DNA from 3 places in the Rhodococcus sp. ACT016 genome. Region 2 is predicted to be linked to each of the others. Evidence: riboswitches for the same ligand, from Rfam matches in the RefSeq annotation. Region 2 holds a riboswitch; each other region holds the start of a gene.

Region 1 (8,045 bases), 110 kb from region 2:
CCAGCAGTTCTACGTGGACGTCGAGGATGTCACCGAGGACATGACCAAGCGCTTCGAGTTCGAGGTCGACACGACCCGCGCTCAGCAGAACTGGCGTGACGTCGTCGCGGACAATGTCGCAAATGGCGTCAAGCCCGTCGAGCTGGTCGCGGACGTCTAAGTCCTTCGGCTGCAACGACTGTGCCCCCTGTCAACCTGATCGGCAGGGGGCGCAGTCGTTTTCGTGTGATGCTGGGGAGGGGAGCAGAAGAGGGTGGGCCCGCCGGTCGGCGGGCCCACCCTCTTCTCGGTATCGGGGTGTCAGGCCGGAATCGGACGCCGAGCGCGGCTGCTGGTCATGTGCCGCCACGTCGCCAGCGCGGCCATCCGCACCGGGGCGACGAGAGCCGAGCTGTTCATGCCCTTGGTCGGTCCGCACACGGAGATCGCGCCGACGGTGTTCTTGCCGTCACCGATCGCGGCGGCGACACACGAGACACCCACCGTCGTCTCGTCCCGGTCGTGGGCGATGCTCTGCTCGCGGATACGGGCGAGCTCGACACGCAGCCGGGCCGGGTCGCAGATCGAGTTCTGGGTCGGGCCGACGACGGGTTCGGGAAGAATGGTCTCGGCATCCACGCGTGAGTTCGCGAGCAGCGCCTTGCCGATGGCGGTGCGGTATGCGGGTTGGCGCCCACCCACCCGGGAGGGGACCGACATCGTGAACCGGCCACCGAGCTTTTCGAGGTAGAGCACGTCGGTGCCGTCGAGCACCGCGAGGTGCACGACCAGGCCGGTGGCGTTGTGGAGCTCGTGCAGAACTGGGAGGGCCGCCTGGTGCACACGATCGTGGTGCTGGGCCAGGGATCCGAGCTCGAGCATCTTCATGCCGAGTTCGTAGGCGTGCCCGTGGCGACGGATCCAGCCGATCCGGACCAACTGCAGCAGCATTCGGTGAGTGGACGACCGGGGGAACCCGGTCCGGCGTGACAGCTCCGACAGCGTCAGTCGCTCGGCCTCCCTGAACGCGTCCAGCAGGATCGCGACGCGGTCGATGACTGCGATCGGTGAGCTTGCTTCTGTCGTCGTCATGACCTTTCGAACCTCCGTTGAGTGCGTCGTTTGCGATCCTATTGAGCAAGCGTTCAATCAAGTGGTGAGACTGTATCAGTGTGAGCAGCGTCGCTCCACTGCCCCCGACGATTCGTCGCAGCGCGAGTGTCAGGTCAGGGAAGCGACGAGATCGGGGACTGCGGCACCCGAGCCATCGACGACGTCGACGGCGTTCGCCGATGGGGGTGAGGACGTGCCCGTCGTATGCCTCTTGGCCGTCTGTCTGCGATGAGAAAAGTCGCGGACGCGGTCCGTGTGGCGGCCGTTACATGGCGGTGTCGGGGGAACCGTGCAAGAGGGTTGAGTTCAGATGAGCAATGCGGACCGATCGACGAATGGTCCGTGGCAGCGGCCATTTTGCGATCGAGATCGCCGACTCGACGTCGCGGCGGCGCGGCGGCGCGGCCGATTCGTGAGGCTCGTCGGACCTGCGTCTTTCGATTCGGAGTGACCTTTCCGCTCATCGGGAAGCGATGAGGGTGAGTCGCGTCTCACCTCCTAATGTGCTTCCGGTCACTGTTGGACATGCGACTGGAATGTAGGTAGGGAAATGTCAGTCTCCGTCTCTCAGGGCGACGCAGCTCCGGTTCGGGGCGCCGGTGATTCCGGCGGTTCGACCGGGTACTGGATCCGGGTCCTGTTGATCCTCGTTCTGCTCACCGAGCAGGCGGCACTGGCGTTCGCTCTCTTCACCCCGGCTTTGCCGAAGATCGCCGCGAAGTACGAGACGACGCAGGTCGTCTGGGTCATGACGGCCCTCGTGCTCGCCGCCGCGATCGCATCGCCGATCCTCGGCAAGCTGGCCGACGTCTACGGTAAGAAGCGGATCCTGGTGATCACCGCGGCCATCGCGAGCCTGGGTGCGCTCATCTCCGCGGTCGCGCCGACGTTCCCGATCCTGCTGGTGGGCCGGTTCCTGTCGGGTGTCGGCTTCGCCTTCACCGCGCTCGGGTACTCGCTGATCCGGGACATCTTCCCGGCGCGCCTGCAGCCGATGTCGATTTCCATCGCGAACACGGGCGTCGGTGTGGTCACCGTGCTGGCGCCGCTGATCTCGGGATACATGCTCGACCACACGGGCGTCTCGTCGGTGTTCTGGTTCTCCTTCGCGCTGTGCGCAGTGGGTGGCCTGCTCACTCAGTTCTTCGTTCCCGAGACACCGGTTCGTGCAAAGGTTTCCGTCGACTGGCTGGGCGCCTTCCTGCTCACCGTCGCGCTGTTCACGGTGATGCTCGCACTGTCGCTCGGCGCCGGCTGGGGCTGGTTGAGCGGCAAGACCGTCGGCACGCTGGCCGTCACCGTGATCTTCGCGGTCGCGTGGGTCGTGTGGGAGCGCCGCTGCCCCGAACCGCTGATCAGCATCGATGTGCTGGCCAGCCGCAAGGTCGGTATCACGCTGCTCGCCGGCGGTATCGCCTACGGCGCAACGACGCTCACCGCAACGCTGATCCCGATGCTGCTGCAGACGCCCAAGGAGGCCGCCGAATACGGCTTCGGTCTGTCGGTGACCGACATGGCGCTGTGGATGCTGCCCGGCGGCATGCTGATCGTTCTGGGTGGCGTGTTCGTCGGCGCCACGTCGAAGCGAATCGGCTTCCGTCAGCACCTGATCGGTGGCTCCGTCCTGATCGCCGCGGGCGCCGCGATTCTGGCGACGACTCCCGACCAGGCATGGCAGGTCATCTTCGCGTACGGCCTGATCGGCTTCGGCTCGATGATCTATGCCGCCATCCCGAACCTGGTCATGATGGCGCTGCCCGAGGATCAGCGCGCGATCGGCGCCAACTTCACTGGACTGTCGCAGTCGATGTTCGGCGGCATGCTGTCCTCGGTGGGCTTCGCGCTGCTGGCGCAGCACGTTCTCGCGGTCGGCCCGGCCGGCCCGGTCTACTCCTCGGACGGATTCTTCGTCGCCTTCATGGTGGCCGCCGGCGCCGCTCTGCTCGGCGCGATCCTGGCCTTCGGCATCACCGTCGGACGCCGCCGCGAGGGCTAGTCACACAATCACATTCGACGCCTCGGGCCTGCACCGTGATCACGGTGCAGGCCCGAGGCGTCGAGGACCGATCGGCAACGATCCGCAGTTGCTCCCTACTCCGGACCGTGGTCGTGGGCGTGGTCGTCCTCCAAGCCACGTTGGTGCACATGGGGATGCGTGTGCGTGTGTCCGTCATGGGTGTGCTCATGTTCGTGCTCGGTGTGTTCGTGCACGTGGTCGGTATGCCCGTGCGTATGAGTGACGCCGCCGTGACTGTGTTCGTGGGTGTGTCGTTCGGGGTGCGCGTGTGGTGTGCCCGTCATGACAGGTCCTACTCGTCGGCTTACATGCGGAAGCGGAACACGATAACGGTAGCCGCCGCCGCACCGGGATCCTGCCGAATCGGCCGACTCGTTTGACGATCCCATCGCAACAGCGTTGCCGCGATCGCATTCATGGGACGAGGATCCACCCGGCAATCTCGACATTCGTCGACGGGGTGACCTCTGCACCCGCCCGCGAAAGAGGTGTTTGACCTGTGCGTTTGCTGTCTCGTATCGTTGCGCGAGCGGTGATCCGTGGAATCCGGTGAAAGTCCGGAACGGTCGCGCCACTGTGAGCATTCTCTGTGAGTGTGAGTCAGGGCTCGGACGCCGCTGCTTTCCGTCGGTCGAGGGGCGCGCAATCCCCTCCTGGGTAAGGAGTGCTCGTGGCTACGTGGACGGTCGTCGGTGTCGGATTCGCCGGGCGCGCGCCAGGGTTGCTCGGTGACCGTGCGATCGCACCGGGTGCCCAGAAGTCGGTCGTGGCGGCATGAGCGCGGTCACTCGGCTCACCCTGATCACACACGCGTTCACGGATGCCATGCAGGCCGCCCGATTCCCGACCGACGAACCTCTCAACCTGCTCGGGTCGAGGGCCGTCGCGAAGGTCGACGGACTGCCCGGCATCGAACCGAGTTGCGTCTACCAGGCGCCGGAGGCACGAACCGTGCAGACTGCCCGTGCGCTGGGGCTGACCGGCGTCACCGAGCCCGCGCTGCGCGACCTGGACTGCGGCGCCTGGGCCGGCCAAGCGATGGACGCGGTCGCCCCCGACCAACTCATGGCGTGGCTGACCGACCCCGGCGAACGCTCGCACGGCGGCGAGGCGGTCACCGATCTCGTCGACCGTGTCGGCACGTGGATGGCTGCCCTACGCGGCCGCGGCGAGCGAATCGCCGCCGTCACCCACCCCGCTGTCGTGCGCGCAGTCGTGTTGTGCACATTGAACGCTCCTGCCGAAGCGTTCTGGCGCATCGACATTCCTCCGTTGACGGCCACCACCGTGCATCACCGCGCCCCGGGTTGGACACTGCGCACCACTGCACACAGCCTCATCGCCTGAGGGTCCATCTCGTCGTGCACGGGTCACGTGTGGCGGGTGCCGTCGACCTACCCGCCACACGTGGTGGGGGCTTCCTGTCAGGCAGACAGACCTGCAACCGAGCCCGCAACTTGTGCAACCGAGCCGCCGAATGCGACCACGCCTGCGAGCATGGTGCCGACGCCGGAGAGCAGGTTGCCGAAATCGCCCATTGCGGTGAAGACGGCGACGATCTGATCGAATTCCATGTGGTGTCCTTCGTTTCGAGTGCCACTGGTGCTGTACGAGCCGTCGGCGATACATCCACTTCGCGTTCGCCAGACTGCACCATAGAAGGGGTGGGACCGGCACCTCTCAGCATTCAAACGTGAGGTTCGCCACATCGCGGCGGGGCGGGTGCCGATCGAGCTGTCCGTGGCCATTCGCGGTCCAAAAGCCTTGTGGCATCAAAACTCCACTGACGGCTTCGCATATCGGTGACTAGCGTCGCAGAATCTCTATTAGACTGGCGGGCGCAGTTGGTTCGCCGGCTCGACCATTTGGAGCCCCGAAGGTCGTCGGTCGGCGTCGAAGTGCCGCGAGGCACGAAGAGGGAACCCGGTGAAAGTCCGGGACTGTCCCGCAGCGGTTAGCAGGAACGACCGTCGTCACCAGCGCTGGGCCAGAACCAGTTCGAGCCCGGAAGCGACGGCCAGTAGGTTCCACGTCGGACGACGTGGGCGCTTGCGAGTCCGAAGACCTGCCCACTGTGCCGGATGCGCCGCATCCGGCGGTGTGCCGCCTCGAGGATTGGGTGTGCGTACCCTCGTGGCATCACGATGCGCGGTCAGCGCGCGATTCAGGGGCTTCGGGGGTGGGCGCAGCCGTGGGCGGCCTCTCGGATCGATCGGAAAGACCCACGAATCACCATGAGTACCAATCACATGCGCACTCCCGACGCCGGCGCCCGGGTGAACACCGCGTCCCTCGCCGAACTGGACCCCGAGGTCGCTACCGCGATGGCGGGTGAGTTGTCGCGTCAGCGTGACACCCTGGAGATGATCGCGTCGGAGAACTTCGTTCCCCGCGCGGTGCTCGAGGCCCAGGGCAGCGTGCTGACCAACAAGTACGCCGAGGGTTACCCGGGTCGCCGCTACTACGGCGGCTGCGAGTACGTCGACGTGGTCGAGGATCTGGCCCGTAACCGCGCGAAGGAGGTCTTCGGCGCCGAGTTCGCGAACGTGCAGCCGCACGCGGGTGCGCAGGCCAACGCCGCGGTGCTGATGGCGCTGATGAACCCGGGCGAGAAGCTGATGGGCATGGACCTCGCCCACGGCGGGCACCTCACGCACGGGATGAAGCTGAACTTCTCGGGCAAGCTGTACGAGGTCGCCTCGTACGGTGTCCGGGAGGACACCCATGTGGTCGACATGGACCAGGTGCGTGAGACCGCGCTGCGGGAGCGCCCGCAGGTGCTGATCGCCGGCTGGTCGGCGTACCCGCGTCACCTCGATTTCGCGGCGTTCCGGTCGATCGCCGACGAGATCGGCGCGAAGTTGTGGGTCGACATGGCGCACTTCGCCGGTCTGGTGGCCGCGGGTCTGCACCCGTCGCCGGTGCCGCACGCGGACGTTGTCTCCACCACGGTCCACAAGACGCTCGGTGGCCCGCGTTCGGGCATGATCCTGGCGAAGCAGGAGTGGGCGAAGAAGCTGAACTCGTCGGTGTTCCCGGGCCAGCAGGGTGGGCCGCTGATGCACGCGATCGCCGCGAAGGCCGTGGCGATGAAGATCGCCGGTACCGCGGAGTTCAAGGCCCGTCAGGAACGCACGCTCGCCGGGGCGCGGATCCTGGCCGAGCGGCTCGGCGGCGCGGACGTCGCCGGCAACGGCATCTCCGTGCTCACCGGTGGCACGGACGTGCATCTGGTGTTGGTGGATCTGCGGCATTCGCAGCTCGACGGTCAGCAGGGTGAGGATCTGCTGCACGAGATCGGGATCACGGTCAACCGCAATGCGGTGCCGTTCGATCCGCGTCCGCCGATGAACCCGTCGGGTCTGCGGATCGGTACGCCGGCGCTGGCCACGCGTGGTTTCGGGGACGCGGAGTTCACCGAGGTCGCGGACATCATCGCGACCGCCCTCGCCCAGGGTGCCGGCGCGGACGTGCCGGCGTTGCGTGCGCGGGTGTCGAAGCTGGCGCAGGACTTCCCGCTGTACGACGGGCTGGAGAACTGGGGCCTGCTGCCCAAGGCCTGACCCTGGCCCGGCCCCACACGACGGCCCGCACCCCTCGGGGTGCTGGCCGTCGGCCGGGGCCCGGCCCCGAATCACTCACCAAGGGAACTGAATTGATCAGAGAGAAGACGACTCCCGATGCCGTTCGGGGACGCAGTAGCGCGGGTTGGGTGACCCGGACCCCTTCGATCGTGGACCGTATCCGTTCGTCCGGCAGTGGTCGGATTCCGTTCTCGGTCGAGTTCTCGCCGCCCCGCGACGAGGCCGCCGAGGCGCGGCTGTGGCGCGCCGTCCGAGCGTTCGAGCGGCTGGATCCGGCGTTCGTGTCGATGACGTACGGCGCGGGCGGGTCGACGCGGGATCGGACGGTTCGGGTGACCGGTCAGATTGCGGAGGAGACCACGCTGCTGCCGGTCGCGCATCTCACGGCCGTCGGCCACAGCATCGACGAACTCCGTGCGATGTGCGGTGCCTACGCGGACCGCGGGATCTCCAACGTCCTGGTGTTGCGTGGAGATCCGCCCGGGGACCCGTTGGGGGAGTGGGTCAAGCATCCCGACGGCGTCGAATACGCGGAAGAGCTCGTGCGGCTCGTGCGCGATATGGGCGACTTCCACGTCGGTGTCGCGTCATTCCCGGAGGGGCACTACCGGGCGCCGGATCTCGAGCACGACACCAAGTACCTGGTGCAGAAGCTGCGTGCGGGCGCCGAGTACTCCATCACCCAGATGTTCTTCGATGTCGAGGACTATCTGCGGTTGCGGGATCGGGTGGTGGCGTACGACTCGGAGCAGGGTGCGAAGCCGATCATTCCGGAGGTCATGCCGATCACGTCGTTGCGGTCGGCGCGGCGCAGTCTCGAGTTGTCGGGTTCGCGTCTGCCGGTCGAGCTCGAGGAGCGGTTGCGTCGTGCCGCGGGTGACGGTCCGGAGGAGGATCGGGCGGCGGTGCGCGAGATCGGGATCGAGGTCGCGACGGAGATGGCGGAGCGGCTGATTGCCGAGGGTGCGCCGTGCCTGCATTTCATCACCCTGAACTTCGCGCGCGCGACCAGTGAGGTCCTCACCAACCTGGGCTACGTCACCCGAGCGGCGTAGCCGCACCGTCCCGGGAAGGATTTCGCATGACCCGCATCGGAGTGATCAGCCACTGCGCCGGACCGCGCAGCTCGCGCGAGGAACTGCGTGACACCATCGAACTGGCCTGCCGCGCCGAAGAACTGGGGTTCGACTCGTTCTGGATCGCCCAGCATCATTTCGGAGTGCAACGGGGGCACTCGCCGTCCCCTCTCGTGCTGCTCGCTGCGGTCGCCGAGCGGACCGAGCGCATCCGACTGGGCACTGCCGTCGTGGTGGCCTCGCTCGAGGATCCGATCCGGCTGGCCGAGGACGCGA
Region 2 (8,045 bases):
CCGTCATTGTCGTCACGCTGCTGGTCGGGTCCCTCGCGGGCTTCGCCAACGGACTTCTCGTCGTCCGACTCCAGATCGACCCGTTCATCGTGACTCTCGGAACCGGCTCGGTCTTCGTGGGGATCTCCCAGCTCATCGCCAACGGTAAGGCGGTGTCGGAGAACATTCCGACGGAGTTCACCGACCTCGGACGCGGCGAGGTGCTCGGAATACCCAACCCCATCGTGGTCGTCGTAGTCCTGGCAGTCGTCGTCTACTACGTGCTCGAGCACACTCCGCTCGGTCGGATGATCTACGCGACCGGCGCCGGGAGAGAGGCTTCGCGGTTGGCGGGAGTCCCGACGGATCGCATTCTCTACCTCGCGTTCTGGGTCTCGGCCTTCTGTGCTGCGCTCGCAGGCCTGGTCTACACGGCACGCATCGGGACAGGGCAACCTGATGTCGGTGGTCAATACCTCTTGCCCTGTTATGCAGCGGCCTTCCTCGGTTCGACCATGATCAAGCCGGGGCGTTTCAACGTCGCGGGCCTGCTCGTCGGACTCGCGATCATCGCGGTCGGAATCAACGGCCTGCAACTCTGGGGAATCCCGTTCTGGGTGATCTCGACATTCCAGGGCGGAGCACTCGTCCTGGCCGTGGTCCTCACCAAGATCCGCAAGACCTCCAAGTCGGTGTGACTCGGAGGGCGGAACGCAGACAAGGAGAACGCCATGCTCGATCTGGCTGGCAAGGTTGCATTCGTTACGGGAGCCGCACGCGGGCAAGGACGTTCGCATGCGCTCGCCCTCGCGCAAGCAGGCGTGGACGTCGTGGTGACGGACATCTGCGGCGATGTGTCCTCTATCCGATACCCTCTCGCCACCCCCGACGACCTCCAGGAGACCGCCCGTTTGGTCAAGGACCTCGGCCGTGAGTGCCTGCCGTTCGTCGTCGACGTGCGGGACGGCGATGCGCTCGACGCCACCGTCGCCGAAGCGGTGGACCGCCTCGGCTCACTCGATATCTGCATCGCGAACGCGGGCGTTTGTGGGCACGGGAAGTTCTGGGAGATAACAGATTCGATGTGGGACGACATGATCGGCATCGATCTGACCGGGGTGTTCAAAACCCTGCGGGCCGTGACGCCCACGATGGTGGCGCAGGGAAGTGGCCGGATCGTTGCGACTGCGTCGATGGGCGGCCGTATGGGCAACCCCAACCTTGCTCATTACGTCGCCGCGAAATGGGGTGTGATCGGATTGGTCAAAACGCTCGCGCTCGAGGTGGCGTCGTACGGAATCACCGTGAACGCAGTCTGCCCCGCGACAGTGGACACGCAGATGGTGCACAACGATTCGATGTACGAATTGTTCTGTCCCGGAATGGGTTCCCCGAGTCGTGGTGACGTCGAACCGATCTACGCCCAGTTGAGTCCGATGCGTGTTCCCTGGGTCGATCCCCAGGACGTCACGGACGCGGTTCTGTATCTGGTGTCGGAGCGGGCGCGCTACGTCACGGGATCGACCTTGGACGTCTGCACGGGTGCGACGGCAGGAATGCCCTGATGGCAATTCCGGCTGATGCTCAGCGAGCGGTCTACCGCGGATTCAACCCACCGCACCTCACCTTTCCGGGAATGTCGCAGGTCGTGCGATCGGGAGAACTCGTCGTGGTGTCCGGTCAAGTTGCACTCGGCGATGACGGTCACGTGGTCTCGGACGAACCACACGAGCAGGCCGAGCAGTGCTTCGCCAACCTCGAGGCGGCCCTGTGCCTCGCCGGCGCGACCGTGAGCGACGTCGTCAAACTGGTCTGCTATCTCACCGACGCCTCGCACTTCGGCGCCTACAGCTCCGCGCGGGCACGACGATTCGGTGACCTTGCACCCACGGGCACGACGGTCGTCGTGGCAGGCCTGCTGGACCCGGCGATGTTGATGGAAGTGGAGGCGTGGGCGGTGGTGCGGCCGTCCGAGCGATAGCAGACTACGGCTGTGATCGTGAACGGGCCGACGGTCAATGTGCGTGCAGACGCCGCGCCCCGGCCCACTCGACGACCGGCCGGCCCTCGACGAGGTGCTCGTCCACGAACCGCCCGACGCGGTCGGCGCGCAGTTCGGCGTACCAGGTGTTGTCCGGGTACACCGCGACGACCGGTGCCTGCGAGCACGGGAACATGCATCCGGTCTGGGTGACGAGGACGTCGTCGTCACCCAGTCCGCGCGCCTCGAGCGCGGCGTCCAGGGCCGCTGCGGTTTCCGGGCCGCCCCGGGCGGAGCAGCGCGGGCCCCGGCACACCAGCACGTGGCGGGCGAAGCCCGGCACCTCGTCCCAAGCGGGGGAGGTGAGCGGTGCAGTGGTGGTGCGGGCGGGCGCGGTCGGGCCCGTCAGCGCCGCGTCCAGCAGATCGGTGTAGGTCGCGGTGTCGGACAGCGGTGCCGCCAGCCGAACGTCCGGGGCGCCGGTTCCGTACTCGCGCAACCAGTGTCCGATCACACGGCGGAACCACGCGTCGATCTTGCGGTCGAGCACGGTCTGCGCGCTGACCACGACGACCTCGGTTGCGCCGGCGGCGGCCGCCTCGTCGAGGACGACCGCGATCGTCGGTCCGGATCCGCCGAGCACCGCGGTGCGGAAGACGGTGTCCGGGTGGCGCTTCCGCAGCGCGTCGAGTGCGCCGCCGAGTTGGTCGCGGGGGTCGTCACCGCGGTCGGTGGGCGCGGTGAGGATCACCCATCGACCAGATCGGATCGTGTTCATGACAAAGACCTTTCGGCGTCCTCGGCAGCGGCGCTGCACAGCACCACCATCGGACGCCCGGTTCGGGGATGTGGCTGCACGATCGCGTCGAGCCCGTAGACGTCGGCGAGCAGTTGCTCGGTGAGGACGGCCTCGGGTGCGCCCTCGGTGACGACGCGGCCGCGGTGAAGGACCACCAGGTGGTCGCAGTACATCGCCGCCAGGTTCAGGTCGTGCATCGCGGCCACGGTGGTGAGGCCGCGTCGGCGGATCAGGTCGAGGAGCTCGATCGACGCGGAGACGTCGAGGTGGTTGGTGGGCTCGTCGAGCAACAACACGCAGGGACGCTGCGCGAAGGCCCGTGCGAGTTGCGTCTTCTGCTTCTCGCCGCCGGACAGGCTCTGCCACAATCGGTGTCGTAGCTCGGTGATGCCCGCCATGGTGAGGCTCTCAGTGACCACGTCGGCGGTGCCGACGGCGGCCGGGCGGGCCCACCCGCCCCGGTGCGGGATCACCCCGAGTTCGACGATCTGCTCCACCGTCAGTTCCAGTTCGGTGGCCGAATGCTGTTCCACCAGTGCCACGGTCCGCGCGAACTCGCGCCGACGCATCTCCGCGGCGGGCTGGTCGTCGATCACCACGCGCCCACTGTCGGGGCGCGTGAGACGGGCGACCGCCGACAGCAGCGACGTCTTGCCGGAGCCGTTCGGGCCGATCAGCCCGGTGAACCGCCTCGACGGCGCACGGCAGGACACGGCGTCGAGGATCGTGGCGCCGCCCACCGACCAGGTGAGGTCCTCGACGCGGACCTCGGGGGAGTGGTGGCTCATCCGCGGGCTCCTCGGCGCCGGAGCAGCAGCACGAACACCGGCACCCCGACGACCGCGGTGACGATGCTGATCGGCAGCTCGCGACCCGGCATGATGGTGCGCGCCGCGATGTCGGCCCACACCAGCAACACGGCCCCCACGAGCGCGACAACCGGAAGTAGGCGAGCGTGCAACGGGCCGACGAGCATTCGCGCGGCGTGCGGCACCACGAGGCCGACGAATCCGATCACGCCGGCCTGCGCGACGAGGGCCGCGGTGCACAACGACGCCACTCCGTACAGCACCCAGCGGGATCGCTCGACGTGGGTGCCCAGGCTCGTGGCCGCACGCTCGCCGAACGCGAACGAGTCAAGTACCCGGCTGTGCGCGAGCATCACGGCGGTGGTCACCGCCACGACGGCGGCGATCATGACGAGACCGGACCACCGCACCCCCGCGACCGATCCGAGCGTCCACTGCAGGACGCGGTGTGCGGCGTCCCGGTCACCCAGCAGAACCAGCGCCGACGTCACGGCCGCCGCGAACTGGCCGACCGCGATCCCGGCGAGGACGAGACGTCCGGGCATGAGGGTTCCGGAACGGGACGTCGAGATGAGGAACACCAGCAGCAGGCTCGCCAGCGCGGCGAGGAACGCCGCCGCCGACACCGCACTCATGCCGAACAGACCGACCGTCCCGACCCCGGCGGTCAGCGCGAGGACCGCGCCGAGCGACGCGCCGCCCGACATGCCCAGCAGATACGGATCGGCGAGCGCATTGCCGGTCAGGGACTGCAGCACGGCACCGCACAGCGCCAGGCCGGCCCCGACGAGCGCCGCTGCGAGCACCCGCGGCATCCGCAGGTCGACCACGATGTGCGTGGTCAGCAGATCGGTGCCGGGGCCGATGCCGAGCCGTCCGGCGATCGATTCGACCACGGTGCCGATCGACAGGTCGGCCGCACCGATCGCGACGCCGGCCGCGCAGCTCACCACGAGCAGCGCGGCCAGCGCCACCGACCACCCGGTGGCGGTCGTCGCGGCCACCCGGGTGGGAACCCGGGTCGTCACGCTCATCCCCGGCCGCCGCCCAACTGATCATTGACCAGTGCCGCGCCCTCGATCAGGCGCGGGCCCGGGGTGCTCGCCGAGAACGGCACCACGACGAAGGCGTTGTCACGCACGGCCTTCAGATCCTTCAGCGCCGGATCGTTGCGGAGGTACTCCTTCTTGGCCTCGGCCGTGTCCCACGACGCGTCGGCCAGGACGATCACGTCCGGGTTCGCCTTCAGCACCGTCTCCCAGCTGCCGTCGGCCCACGCGCCGTCGAGCCCGGCGAAGACGTTGGTGCCGCCGACCGCGTCGATGATCAGCTGCGGGCCGCCGGCATTGCCTCCGACGTACGGGGTGTCGGTGTTGCTGTCGTACCAGAAGATGCTCTTGCCCTTCGCCAGCGCGGCCGACTCGATGCCGGCGAGCGTCTCGCGCATCTGCGAGACCACACCGTCGGCCTCGGATTCCCGGCCGAACAGGGTGCCGTAGTCGGTGATCTCCGTGGCGATCGAATCCCACGCGACCGGCGGACGCTTCGACTTGTCCTTGCAGCCGAAGGGCGAGACGTAGGTGGCGATGCCGAGTTCGTCGAACGACTCCTGCGAGCCGACGGCCTTCTCGTCGAACGCGCTCGAGTACGACGCGAACACCAGGTCCGGCTTGGTCTCGAGCAGTGCCTCGCGGCTGGGGTAGTCCTTCTCGTCCAGCGCCGGAACCTGCGCGTACGCCGCCTGCCACTGCGGGGCGACGGTGTCGTCGAGGTAGGCCGTACCGACCATCTGGCCCTGTGCACCGATCGACAGCGCCGACTCGGTGGCGCCCTGGTTGAGGGTGACGGCTCGCTCGGCCGGACCGTCGAGCGTGACGGTGCGGCCGCAGTTCTGCAGGGAGATCGACGCGGTGCCGTCCCCGGAATTCGACGACCCGCCACACGCGGTGAGGGTCAGTGCGGCAGCGACGGATAGCGCCGCGGAGGAGATGACTCGGCGAGAAACACGCGAACGAACTCGCGATGAAACAGGGGTGCGCAAAGCAACCCGCCTTCCATGACTCGTGGAAAACGTGCAGGTCTGCGTCACGGCCGGTCTCCTGGCTCGGCAGGGATAGCCGCCGACTACGCCTTCCCGGATGCGGATGCATCCAGTGGCTGGGGTCGAACCCCGAGTAGTCGACGTACCTGCCCACAGTGGCGAGTACCGCGCCGGTTTCCACCGGACTTCCCGTTCGCCGTGACGACAACGTGAGGATAGACGACGGACTACGCCGCGCTGTCCGCCTTGTCCGCTTCCCGGCCGCGCGGCATCAGGGCCGACGACACGGTCAGCAGCACCGCGACACCGACGATGCCGACGAAGACGAGGTGGATCGCCCCGGCGAGGTCGGTCGGATCGGGTTCGGCGGCGTCGCCGACGCGCGCGTTGACGAGCGCGCCGAACACGGCGACGCCGACGGCGCTGCCGATCGAGCGGGCGAACATGTTGGTCGATGTCACGACGCCGCGCTCGCTCCAATCGACACTGGACTGCGCCGCGATGAGCGTCGGGGTGGCGATCAGGCCCATGCCCGAGCCGATCACGAAGCACGTCGCGCCCACCTGCCACACCGGTGAGCTCTCCGCGAGCAGCAACAGCAGCGCCGACCCGGCCAGCACGAGCAGGCTGCCGAGCAGCGCGGTCGAGCGGAACCCGATCCGCAGATAAAGCCGACCCGCCTGCGACGCGGCGATGGGCCAGCCGATCGTGAGCACCGCGAGCGCGAAGCCCGCGACGAGGGCGCCGGTGCCGAGGACACCCTGGACGAACGTCGGGACGTACGACGTCAGGCCCATCAGGATCGCGCCGACCGACAGCGACGCGAGGCTGCTCGCGACGAGCACCCGGCGCGTCAACATGTGCAGCGGCAGGATCGGATCGGCGGCCCGCCGTTCGACGAGGAGGAACCCGAGCAGCAGCAGCGCGCCGACCACGAAGACACCGATTCCGGCGGGGGACGCCCAGGCCCACGCCTGCCCGCCCTCGAGCAGCCCGAGGATCATCAGTGCGGCGCCGCCGGTGAGCAGGACCGCGCCGGCGTAGTCGATCCGTTGCCGCCGGACGGTGGCCTGCTCCGCGAACTTGCGGTGCAGCATCCACGCGGCGAGCGCGCACAGGGGCAGGTTCACCAGGAAGATCCACCGCCACGACAGGTACTCGGAGAACAAGCCGCCGAGGGTCGGGCCCAGCACCGCCGAGACGCCCCACACGCTGGCGATGTAGCCCTGCACCTTGGCGCGCTCGGCGACGGTATAGATGTCGCCGGCGATCGTCAGGCTCATCGGCTGGACCGCGCCGGCGCCCAGGCCCTGGACCGCCCGGAACACGATCAGCGCCGGCATGCTCCACGCGATGCCGCACAGCAGCGATCCGACCGCGAACAGCGCGATGCCCAGCATCATGATCGGCTTGCGCCCGAACGTGTCGGCGAGCTTGCCGTAGATCGGCACCGAGACAGCCTGCGCCAGCAGGTAGATCGAGAACAGCCAGGGGAACTGGGTGAAACCGCCCAGGTCGCCGACGATCGTGAGCACCGCGGTCGCGATGATCGTGCTGTCGAGCGCGACCAGCGACGTGCTGAGCATCAGTGACAACAGGATCGGGCCGCGTTCGGACCGCAGTCCCACCGAATTCGTGACCGTGTCGGTCGTCATCCACCCTCCAGCCGATCGATCGTCGAGTCCGAAACAAAGCTAACGATCTTCGGTGGGGGCGTATTCCCGGCGATCGTGCACGTGCTGTGGGGTGCGCCGATTCGCCGGACCGATAGGGTAGCCACGTGCGTCCTTCACTCGACTCCTACACCCATCTGGCCGGCGGCAAGGTCCGCGATCTCTACACGATCGACGACGAGCACCTGCTGCTGGTCGCGAGTGACCGGATCTCGGCCTACGACCACGTGCTGTCCACCCCGATCCCGGACAAGGGTCGGGTGCTCACCGCGATGAGCGTGTTCTTCTTCGAGAAGCTCGGCGGTAACCACCACCTCGCCGGCGACCCGCTCGACGAGCGCATCCCCGAGGAGGTGCTCGGTCGCGCGCTGGTCGTCCGCAAGCTGAACATGGTGCCGGTCGAGTGCGTGGCCCGCGGCTACCTCACCGGATCCGGGCTGGCGGACTACCAGCGCACCGGCGCGGTGTGCGGCGTCGCGCTGCCGGAGGGGCTCGTCGAGGCCAGCCAGCTGCCCGATCCGATCTTCACCCCGGCCAGCAAGGCGGAGCTCGGCGACCACGACGAGAACATCGACTTCCAGGCCGTCGTCGACAAGGTCGGTCAGGACCTCGCAGTCAAGCTGCGGGACGACACCCTCGACATCTACTTCCGTGCCGCGAGCTTCGCCCGGGAACGCGGAATCATCCTCGCAGACACCAAGTTCGAGTTCGGGCTGGACTCCGAGAACAACCTGGTCCTCGCGGACGAGGTGCTGACGCCGGA
Region 3 (8,045 bases), 120 kb from region 2:
CGATCGACCTGGCCCGCCGCATGCGTGAGCGGATCGGCGACCTGGACCAGATCGCGTCGATCGTGCTGCACACCAGCCACCACACCCACGTCGTGATCGGCACCGGCTCGAACGATCCGCAGAAGTTCGATCCGTACGCGAGCCGCGAGACGCTCGACCACTCGGTGATGTACATCTTCGCGGTCGCGCTGCAGGACGGCACGTGGCACCACGAGCGCTCCTACGCCCCCGAGCGTGCGCAGCGCCCGGACACGATCGAGCTGTGGAAGAAGATCTCCACCGCCGAGGATCCGGAGTGGACCCGCCGCTACCACTCGACCGACCCGGACGAGAAGGCGTTCGGCGCCCGCGCCGAGGTCACGTTGAAGAACGGCGAGGTGATCGTCGACGAGCTCGCGATCGCCGACGCGCACCCGCTCGGCGCCCGGCCGTTCGCCCGCGACCAGTACATCGCGAAGTTCCGCACCCTCGCCGAAGGTGTCGTCGACCCGGCCGAGCAGGACCGCTTCCTCGACGCCGCGCAGCGCACCCCGGAGCTGAAGGCCGGTGAGCTGGGCCAGCTCACATTCACCGTCTCGGACGACGTCCTCGCCCGCGCCCCTAAGTCGCCGAAGGGACTGTTCTGACATGTCGGGTCTCATCGCCGCCACCACCCCGGCCGCCGACAAGCGCAAGGCGCTGCGCGCGGGCCTGTCGTCGGGCAAGATCCAGCGCCTGCCCGGTGCGATCAACCCGTTGACCGCCAAGCTGATCCAGGAGATCGGGTTCGAGGGCGTCTACGTCTCCGGCGGAGCGTTCTCCGCCGGACTCGGGCTGCCCGACATCGGACTGACCACGCTCACCGAGGTCGTCGCGCACAGCGGGCAGATCGCCGGCGTCACCGACCTGCCGGTGCTCATCGATGCCGACACCGGCTTCGGTGAACCGATGTCGGCGGCCCGGACCGTCCTCGCCGCCGAGGACGCCGGCATCGCCGGCCTGCATCTCGAGGACCAGGTCAACCCCAAGCGCTGCGGGCACCTCGACGGCAAGGCCATCGTCCCCACCGACGAGATGGTTCGTCGACTGCGCGCCGCCGTCGCCGCACGGCGGGATCCGAACTTCGTGATCTGCGCCCGCACCGACGCCGCCGGGATCGACGGCATCGACGCCGCAATCGAGCGGGCCAAGGCCTACGCGGACGCCGGCGCCGACATGATCTTCACCGAGGCCCTGCACACCGAGGAGGACTTCGCGAAGTTCCGTGCCGCCGTGGACATCCCGCTGCTGGCGAACATGACCGAGTTCGGCAAGTCCAAGCTCATCCCGGCGCAGACCCTCGAGGACATCGGTTACAACGCGGTGATCTACCCGGTCACCACCCTGCGTTTGGCGATGGGCGCCATCGAGCGCGGGCTGCGCGAGATCCACGAGACGGGCACCCAAGAGGGGCAGCTCGATCAGATGCAGACCCGCTCGCGGCTGTACGAACTGCTCGAGTACGAGCGCTACAACGAGTTCGATTCCGGAATCTTCAACTTCACGCTCGGAGGGAACCAATGACGAACGCAGTCCCGACGATCTACAAAGGGCTCGCAGGTGTCGTCGTCGACACCACCGCGATCTCCAAAGTGGTGCCCGAGACGAACTCGCTGACCTACCGCGGCTACGCGGTCCAGGACCTCGCCGAGCACTGCAGCTTCGAGCAGGTCGCCTACCTCCTGTGGAACGGCGACCTGCCCACCGACGCCCAGCTGGAGCTGTTCTGCCAGCGCGAACGAGCGAGCCGCCGCGCCGACCGGTCGCTGCTGTCGCTGGTGGCGAAGATGCCCGACAACTGCCACCCGATGGACGTGGTGCGCACCGCGATCAGCTACCTCGGCGCGGAAGACCCTCAAGAGTCGGACAACTCGCCCGCCGCCAACCGGGAGAAGGCGCTCCGCATGATGGCGGTGCTGCCGACCATCGTCGCCGCCGATCACCGCCGCCGGCACGGCCTCGACCCCATCGCACCGCACAGCCACCTCGGGTTCGCCGAGAACTTCCTCAACATGTGCTTCGGCGAGATCCCGGATGCGGAGATCGTCAAGGCGTTCGAGGTGTCGCTGATCCTGTACGCGGAGCACAGTTTCAACGCCTCGACGTTCGCGGCCCGCGTGGTGACCTCCACGCTGTCGGACATCTACAGCGCCGTCACCGCTGCGATCGGAACCCTCAAGGGCCCGCTGCACGGTGGCGCCAACGAGGCCGTCATGCACGACATGATCGAGATCGGCGAACCCGAGCGTGCCGAGGCTTGGATGCGGGACAAGCTGTCCCGCAAGGAGAAGGTGATGGGCTTCGGGCACCGGGTCTACAAGAACGGCGACTCGCGCGTCCCCACGATGCGCAAGGCGTTCTTCGACGTCGCCGCGAAGACCGGTGGCGACAAGTGGGTCCAGATGTACGAGATCCTCGAGCGCACCATGGGCGAGGCCACCGGCATCAAGCCCAATCTCGACTTCCCCACCGGCCCTGCGTACTACCTCATGGGCTTCGACATCGAGGTCTTCACCCCGATCTTCGTGATGAGCCGCATCACCGGATGGACGGCGCACATCATCGAACAGGGTGAGTCGAACGCCCTGATCCGCCCGCTCAGCGAATACACCGGCGTTCCGCAGCGCTCGGTGGTGGCCTGAGCCCACGAACTGCGCCCCGGGGTTCGGTCGTTGGCATCACCGTCTCCTGTACCCCGGGGCGCTCCCCTTTCTGAATCACCCCGACCCGCGCCGAGATCTCGGTGCGGGTCGCTGTGTTGCCTTGGCGCCGAAGCCGAATCGGCATCACCCGACAGTGAGGTTCACAGTCATGTTCACCAAAGTTCTCGTCGCCAACCGCGGCGAAATCGCGATCCGCGCCTTCCGTGCCGCCTACGAACTGGGCGCCGGAACGGTTGCGGTGTTCCCGTACGAAGACCGCAACTCGGTGCACCGGTTGAAGGCCGACGAGTCCTACCAGATCGGTGAGGTCGGTCATCCGGTGCGCGCGTATCTGTCGGTCGAGGAGATCGTCTCGGCGGCCGAGCGTGCCGGTGCGGACGCGATCTACCCCGGGTACGGGTTCCTGTCGGAGAATCCGGATCTGGCGGCGGCGTGCGAGGCGCGGGGCATCACGTTCGTCGGCCCGTCGGCCGAGGTGTTGGAGTTGACGGGGAACAAGGCGCGGGCGATCGCGGCGGCGAAGGCGGCGGGGCTGCCGGTGCTGGCGTCGTCGGAGCCGTCCGCGGACGTCGACGCGTTGCTTGCGGCGGCCGAGGACATGGAGTTCCCGATCTTCGTCAAGGCCGTGGCCGGTGGTGGTGGCCGCGGCATGCGGCGGGTCGCCGAGCGCGGCCAGTTGCGGGAGTCGATCGAGGCGGCGTCGCGGGAGGCGGAGTCGGCGTTCGGTGATCCGACGGTGTTCCTCGAGCAGGCGGTGGTCGATCCGCGGCACATCGAGGTGCAGATCCTCGCGGACGGCGAGGGCAATGTGATCCATCTGTTCGAGCGGGACTGCTCGGTGCAGCGTCGGCACCAGAAGGTGATCGAGTTGGCGCCGGCCCCGAATCTCGATCCGGCGCTGCGGGATCGGATCTGCGCGGACGCGGTGGCGTTCGCGAAGCAGATCGGCTACCGGTGTGCGGGCACGGTCGAGTTCCTCCTCGACACCCGCGGTAACCACGTGTTCATCGAGATGAACCCGCGTATCCAGGTGGAGCACACCGTCACCGAGGAGATCACCGATGTCGACCTGGTGCAGGCGCAGCTGCGGATCGCCTCCGGCGAGACGCTGGCCGATCTCGGGCTGTCGCAGGATGCGATCACGATCCGTGGTGCGGCGTTGCAGTGCCGGATCACCACCGAGGACCCGGCCAACGGGTTCCGCCCGGACACCGGCCGGATCACCGCCTACCGCACCCCGGGCGGCGCGGGCGTCCGCTTGGACGGCGGCGCGAACCTCGGCGCCGAGGTCGGCGCCCATTTCGACTCGATGCTCGTCAAGCTCACCTGCCGTGGCCGCGACCTCGAGGCCGCCGTCGCGCGTGCCCGCCGCGCGGTGACCGAGTTCCGCATCCGTGGCGTCTCCACGAACATCCCGTTCCTGCAAGCGGTCCTGGACGACCCCGACTTCCGCGCCGGCGAGGTGACCACCTCCTTCATCGAAGAACGTCCGGACCTGCTCACCGCACGACGGTCCGCGGACCGGGGTACCCGCATCCTCGAGTACTTGGCCGATGTCACCGTGAACAAGCCGCACGGAGAACGTCGCTCGAAGGTCTATCCGCACGACAAGCTGCCGAAGATCGATCTGTCCGTGGCGCCGCCCAAGGGCTCGCGCGACCGCCTCCTCGAACTGGGACCGGACGGGTTCGCGAAGGCGCTGCGCGAGCAGAAGGCGTTGGCGGTCACCGACACCACCTTCCGCGACGCCCACCAGTCGCTGCTGGCCACCCGTGTCCGAACCTCCGGACTCGTCACCGTGGCACCCTATGTCGCCCGGATGACCCCCGAGCTGCTCTCGATCGAGGCGTGGGGTGGCGCGACCTACGATGTCGCACTGCGCTTCCTCAAGGAAGACCCGTGGGAGCGCCTGGCGGCGCTGCGTGAGGCCGTGCCGAACATCAACCTGCAGATGCTGCTGCGCGGCCGCAACACCGTCGGCTACACCCCGTACCCCGAGAAGGTGACCCGCGCGTTCATAGATGAAGCCACGGCAACTGGTGTTGATATCTTCCGGATCTTCGACGCCCTCAACAACGTCGACCAGATGCGCCCCGCGATCGAGGCCGTCCGCGAGACCGGCACCACCATCGCCGAGGTCGCGCTGTCCTACACCGGCGACCTCGCGAACCCGAACGAAACCCTCTACACCCTCGACTACTACCTGCGCCTGGCCGAGGAGATCGTCGACGCCGGCGCGCACATCCTCGCGATCAAGGACATGGCCGGACTGCTCCGCGCCCCCGCCGCCGCCAAGCTGGTGTCCGCGCTGCGCAGCAACTTCGACCTGCCGGTGCACGTGCACACCCACGACACCCCCGGTGGCCAGCTCGCCACCTACCTCGCCGCCTGGCACGCCGGCGCCGACGCCGTCGACGGCGCCGCCGCACCACTCGCGGGCACCACCAGTCAGCCCGCGCTCTCGGCCATCGTCGCCGCCGCTGCGCACAGCGAATACGACACCGGCATCGACCTGCAGGCCGTGTGCGACCTCGAACCGTACTGGGAGGCACTGCGAAAGGTGTACGCCCCGTTCGAATCCGGCATCCCGGCCCCGACCGGACGCGTCTACTCGCACGAGATCCCCGGCGGCCAGTTGTCGAACCTGCGCCAGCAGGCCATCGCCCTCGGCCTCGGTGACCGCTTCGAGGAGGTCGAGGCAGCCTACGCGGGAGCGGATCGTCTCCTGGGCCGACTCATCAAGGTCACCCCGTCGTCCAAGGTCGTCGGCGACCTCGCACTGCATCTCGTCGGGGCCGGAGTGTCGGTCGACGAGTTCGCCGCGGATCCGGGGCGATTCGACATCCCCGACTCCGTCATCGGCTTCCTGCGCGGCGAACTCGGTACCCCGGCCGGCGGTTGGCCGGAGCCGTTCCGCAGCAAGGCACTCCAGGGTCGAGACGCCGCTAGCGCCGAAGTCGGCCTCTCGGACGCGGACGAAAAACTGCTCGACGGGGCGTCCACGGAACGTCGTGCAACCCTGAGCCGACTTCTGTTCCCCGGCCCCACCCGAGAGTTCGAGGAGAGCCGCGAGCGCTACGGCGATCTTTCGCGACTGTCGGCCAACCAGTTCTTCTACGGCCTGCGCCGCGGCGAGGAACACCGCGTCCAGATCGGCAAGGGTGTCGAACTGCTCATCGGCCTCGAGGCCATCTCCGAGTCCGACGAGCGCGGCTACCGCACCGTCATGTGCATCCTCAACGGCCAACTGCGGCCGGTGTCGGTGCGCGACCGCTCCATCGCGAGCGAGGTCCCGGCAGCCGAGAAGGCCGACAAGAACAACCCCGGTCATGTCGCCGCCCCGTTTGCGGGAACGGTGTCGATCTCGGTGTCCGAGGGCGACAGGGTCGAAGCCGGCGACACCGTCGCGACGATCGAGGCGATGAAGATGGAAGCCTCGATCACCGCGCCGACCAGCGGACGGGTTACTCGGGTCGCCCTGCGCGGTCCGCAGCAGGTCGAAGGTGGAGATCTCCTGGTCGTCGTCGAATCCTGATCCCCAACCTCGTGTCGTCGGGTCCTGGTTGTCCGGATTCGTCTTGTACTGTGCCACTCGACGCAGGGAACACCGGTGAGAATCCGGGGCTGTCCCGCAACTGTCACCGAGGAGCGAACCCCCAACGCTCGGCCACGACCCCACCGGGTTGGAAGGCCGGGGGCGAGTGCCGATCCGGGAGCCAGGACACCTGCGTCGAGCCAAGACAGCCACGAGGATGGAAATGAATAGTTCGATATCTACCGCCCTTCAGGGGCGGCGTTCACTGCTGCGTGCCGGTGTCCTCACCGTCGCTGCGGCCCTCGCAGTCACGGGATGCTCGTCGGGTGCATCGGGCACCAGCGACGGCATCTCGGACGACCATCTGACGATCTACAACTCGTACAAGATCGCCGGGCTCGATCCGGCCGCGACCGGGACCAACTGGTTGTTCGACTGGGGTGTCGCCGAGAACCTGCTGCAGGTCGAGGAGGACGGGCAAATCACGCCCTGGCTCGCCGAGAACGTCGAACGGCGCGATGACCTGACGTGGGTGATCACCCTTCGCGACGGACAGACCTTCCAGAACGGCAAGCCGGTCACCGCGCAGGCGGTGGCCGCCGCGCTGACCCGCCAGATCGAGAAGTCCAAGGCCGCACGGGTGTACCTGGAGTCGGGCACCCAGGCCGTCGTCGAAGGCGACAGGGTGGTGCTGCGCACACCGAAGCCCAACGCGATGGTTCCGGCGGGTCTGGCGGCGCGCGACAACTCGCTGCAGATCTACGACGTCGAGGCGATCGACGCCGCGGCCGGCGATTCCGCGAAGATCGTCGGATCGGGTGCCTACACCGGGCCGTACGCCATCACTCAGTGGACGCCCACGGATCTCGAGCTCGTCCGCTACGACGCGTACTGGCAGGGCACCCCCGCGCTGAGCGGAATCAGCGTCGATGTCGTGCCCGACGAGCAGGCGCGCATCGCCGGCGTGGAGAGCGGCGAAGCCGACATGGCGTTCTATCCGTCCACGGGCGCGCGACTCGCGCTCGAGGGACGCCCGGGTGTCGCGGTGAAGAATTCGCCGAAGGCGCTGCAGTCGTTGCTGATCGAGATGAACCTGAAGGAGGGCGTCTTCACCGATCTCGACGTGCGCAAGGCCTTCACCCAGGCGATCGACTACCAGGGCGTGGCCGACAACATCGGCAACGGCTCGTTCGACGCCGCCGAGGGCCTGTACCCCGAGGGTCTTCCGTACGCGCTCGACAATCAGAAGTTCGACCTCGAGGCCGCCAAGTCGACCCTCGACAAGGCGGGCTGGGTCGTCGGTTCCGACGGCATCCGCACCAAGGACGGGCAGCGACTCACCGTGCGATTCGTCACGCAGGCACAGGGTCCGGAGACCACGGACGTCGCGATCGGCATCCAGGACCAGGTCGCCAAGGCCGGGTTCGAGCTGAAGATCGACGTGGCCGAGGATTCCGCTGCGGTCAAGGAGAATCCGGCCGGCTGGGATTCGTCGATCGCCCTGAGCGGTTCGCTGTCCGGGACCGCGGACCCCATCCAGCCGTACCTGGTCCGGTGGACCACCGGCGGATCGTCGAACGCGCAGGGTCTGTCCAACCCCGAGATCGATGCGATCGGCGAGAAGCTGCGCAGCACTTTCGACGAGGACGAGCGAAACGCACTGCTCGAGCGCGCGCAGGAGATCCTCGTCGCCGAGCAGGCGTACGTGGTCGCGGGCACGTTCAAGTACTTCACGGTGGTGACGTCGGACGAGTGGTCCGGGTACGACGTGTCCAACGTGCGCCGACACATCCGGTACGACACCGGGGCGTGAAGGCCACGTCCCGAGC

The links. Region 2 has a riboswitch for cobalamin ahead of ACQ5DX_RS01640 (ABC transporter substrate-binding protein). Riboswitches for the same ligand answer to the same signal wherever they lie in the genome.
Region 1: another riboswitch for cobalamin. It lies ahead of glyA (serine hydroxymethyltransferase); the one in region 2 lies ahead of ACQ5DX_RS01640 (ABC transporter substrate-binding protein).
Region 3: another riboswitch for cobalamin. It lies ahead of ACQ5DX_RS02205 (ABC transporter substrate-binding protein); the one in region 2 lies ahead of ACQ5DX_RS01640 (ABC transporter substrate-binding protein).

Annotation. Positions count from the first base shown of each region.
Region 1 is NZ_JBEAET010000001.1:448,930-456,974, forward strand. Features, by position in the region: gene ACQ5DX_RS02150 (Rieske 2Fe-2S domain-containing protein) at 1-160, shown strand, start outside; gene ACQ5DX_RS02155 (IclR family transcriptional regulator) at 301-1,071, opposite strand; gene ACQ5DX_RS02160 (MFS transporter) at 1,643-3,088, shown strand; gene ACQ5DX_RS02165 (histidine phosphatase family protein) at 3,884-4,456, shown strand; gene ACQ5DX_RS02170 (hypothetical protein) at 4,534-4,683, opposite strand; cobalamin riboswitch at 4,970-5,196, shown strand; gene glyA (serine hydroxymethyltransferase) at 5,344-6,672, shown strand; gene metF (methylenetetrahydrofolate reductase [NAD(P)H]) at 6,822-7,748, shown strand; gene ACQ5DX_RS02185 (LLM class flavin-dependent oxidoreductase) at 7,775-8,045, shown strand, end outside.
Region 2 is NZ_JBEAET010000001.1:339,400-347,444, forward strand. Features, by position in the region: gene ACQ5DX_RS01610 (ABC transporter permease) at 1-677, shown strand, start outside; gene ACQ5DX_RS01615 (mycofactocin-coupled SDR family oxidoreductase) at 711-1,544, shown strand; gene ACQ5DX_RS01620 (RidA family protein) at 1,544-1,960, shown strand; gene ACQ5DX_RS01625 ((2Fe-2S) ferredoxin domain-containing protein) at 1,995-2,738, opposite strand; gene ACQ5DX_RS01630 (ABC transporter ATP-binding protein) at 2,735-3,547, opposite strand; gene ACQ5DX_RS01635 (FecCD family ABC transporter permease) at 3,544-4,602, opposite strand; gene ACQ5DX_RS01640 (ABC transporter substrate-binding protein) at 4,599-5,558, opposite strand; cobalamin riboswitch at 5,641-5,825, opposite strand; gene ACQ5DX_RS01645 (MDR family MFS transporter) at 5,837-7,264, opposite strand; gene ACQ5DX_RS01650 (phosphoribosylaminoimidazolesuccinocarboxamide synthase) at 7,390-8,045, shown strand, end outside.
Region 3 is NZ_JBEAET010000001.1:460,822-468,866, reverse strand. Features, by position in the region: gene prpD (2-methylcitrate dehydratase PrpD) at 1-626, shown strand, start outside; gene prpB (methylisocitrate lyase) at 628-1,542, shown strand; gene ACQ5DX_RS02215 (bifunctional 2-methylcitrate synthase/citrate synthase) at 1,539-2,660, shown strand; gene ACQ5DX_RS02210 (pyruvate carboxylase) at 2,830-6,216, shown strand; cobalamin riboswitch at 6,246-6,428, shown strand; gene ACQ5DX_RS02205 (ABC transporter substrate-binding protein) at 6,434-8,029, shown strand; gene ACQ5DX_RS02200 (ABC transporter permease) at 8,026-8,045, shown strand, end outside.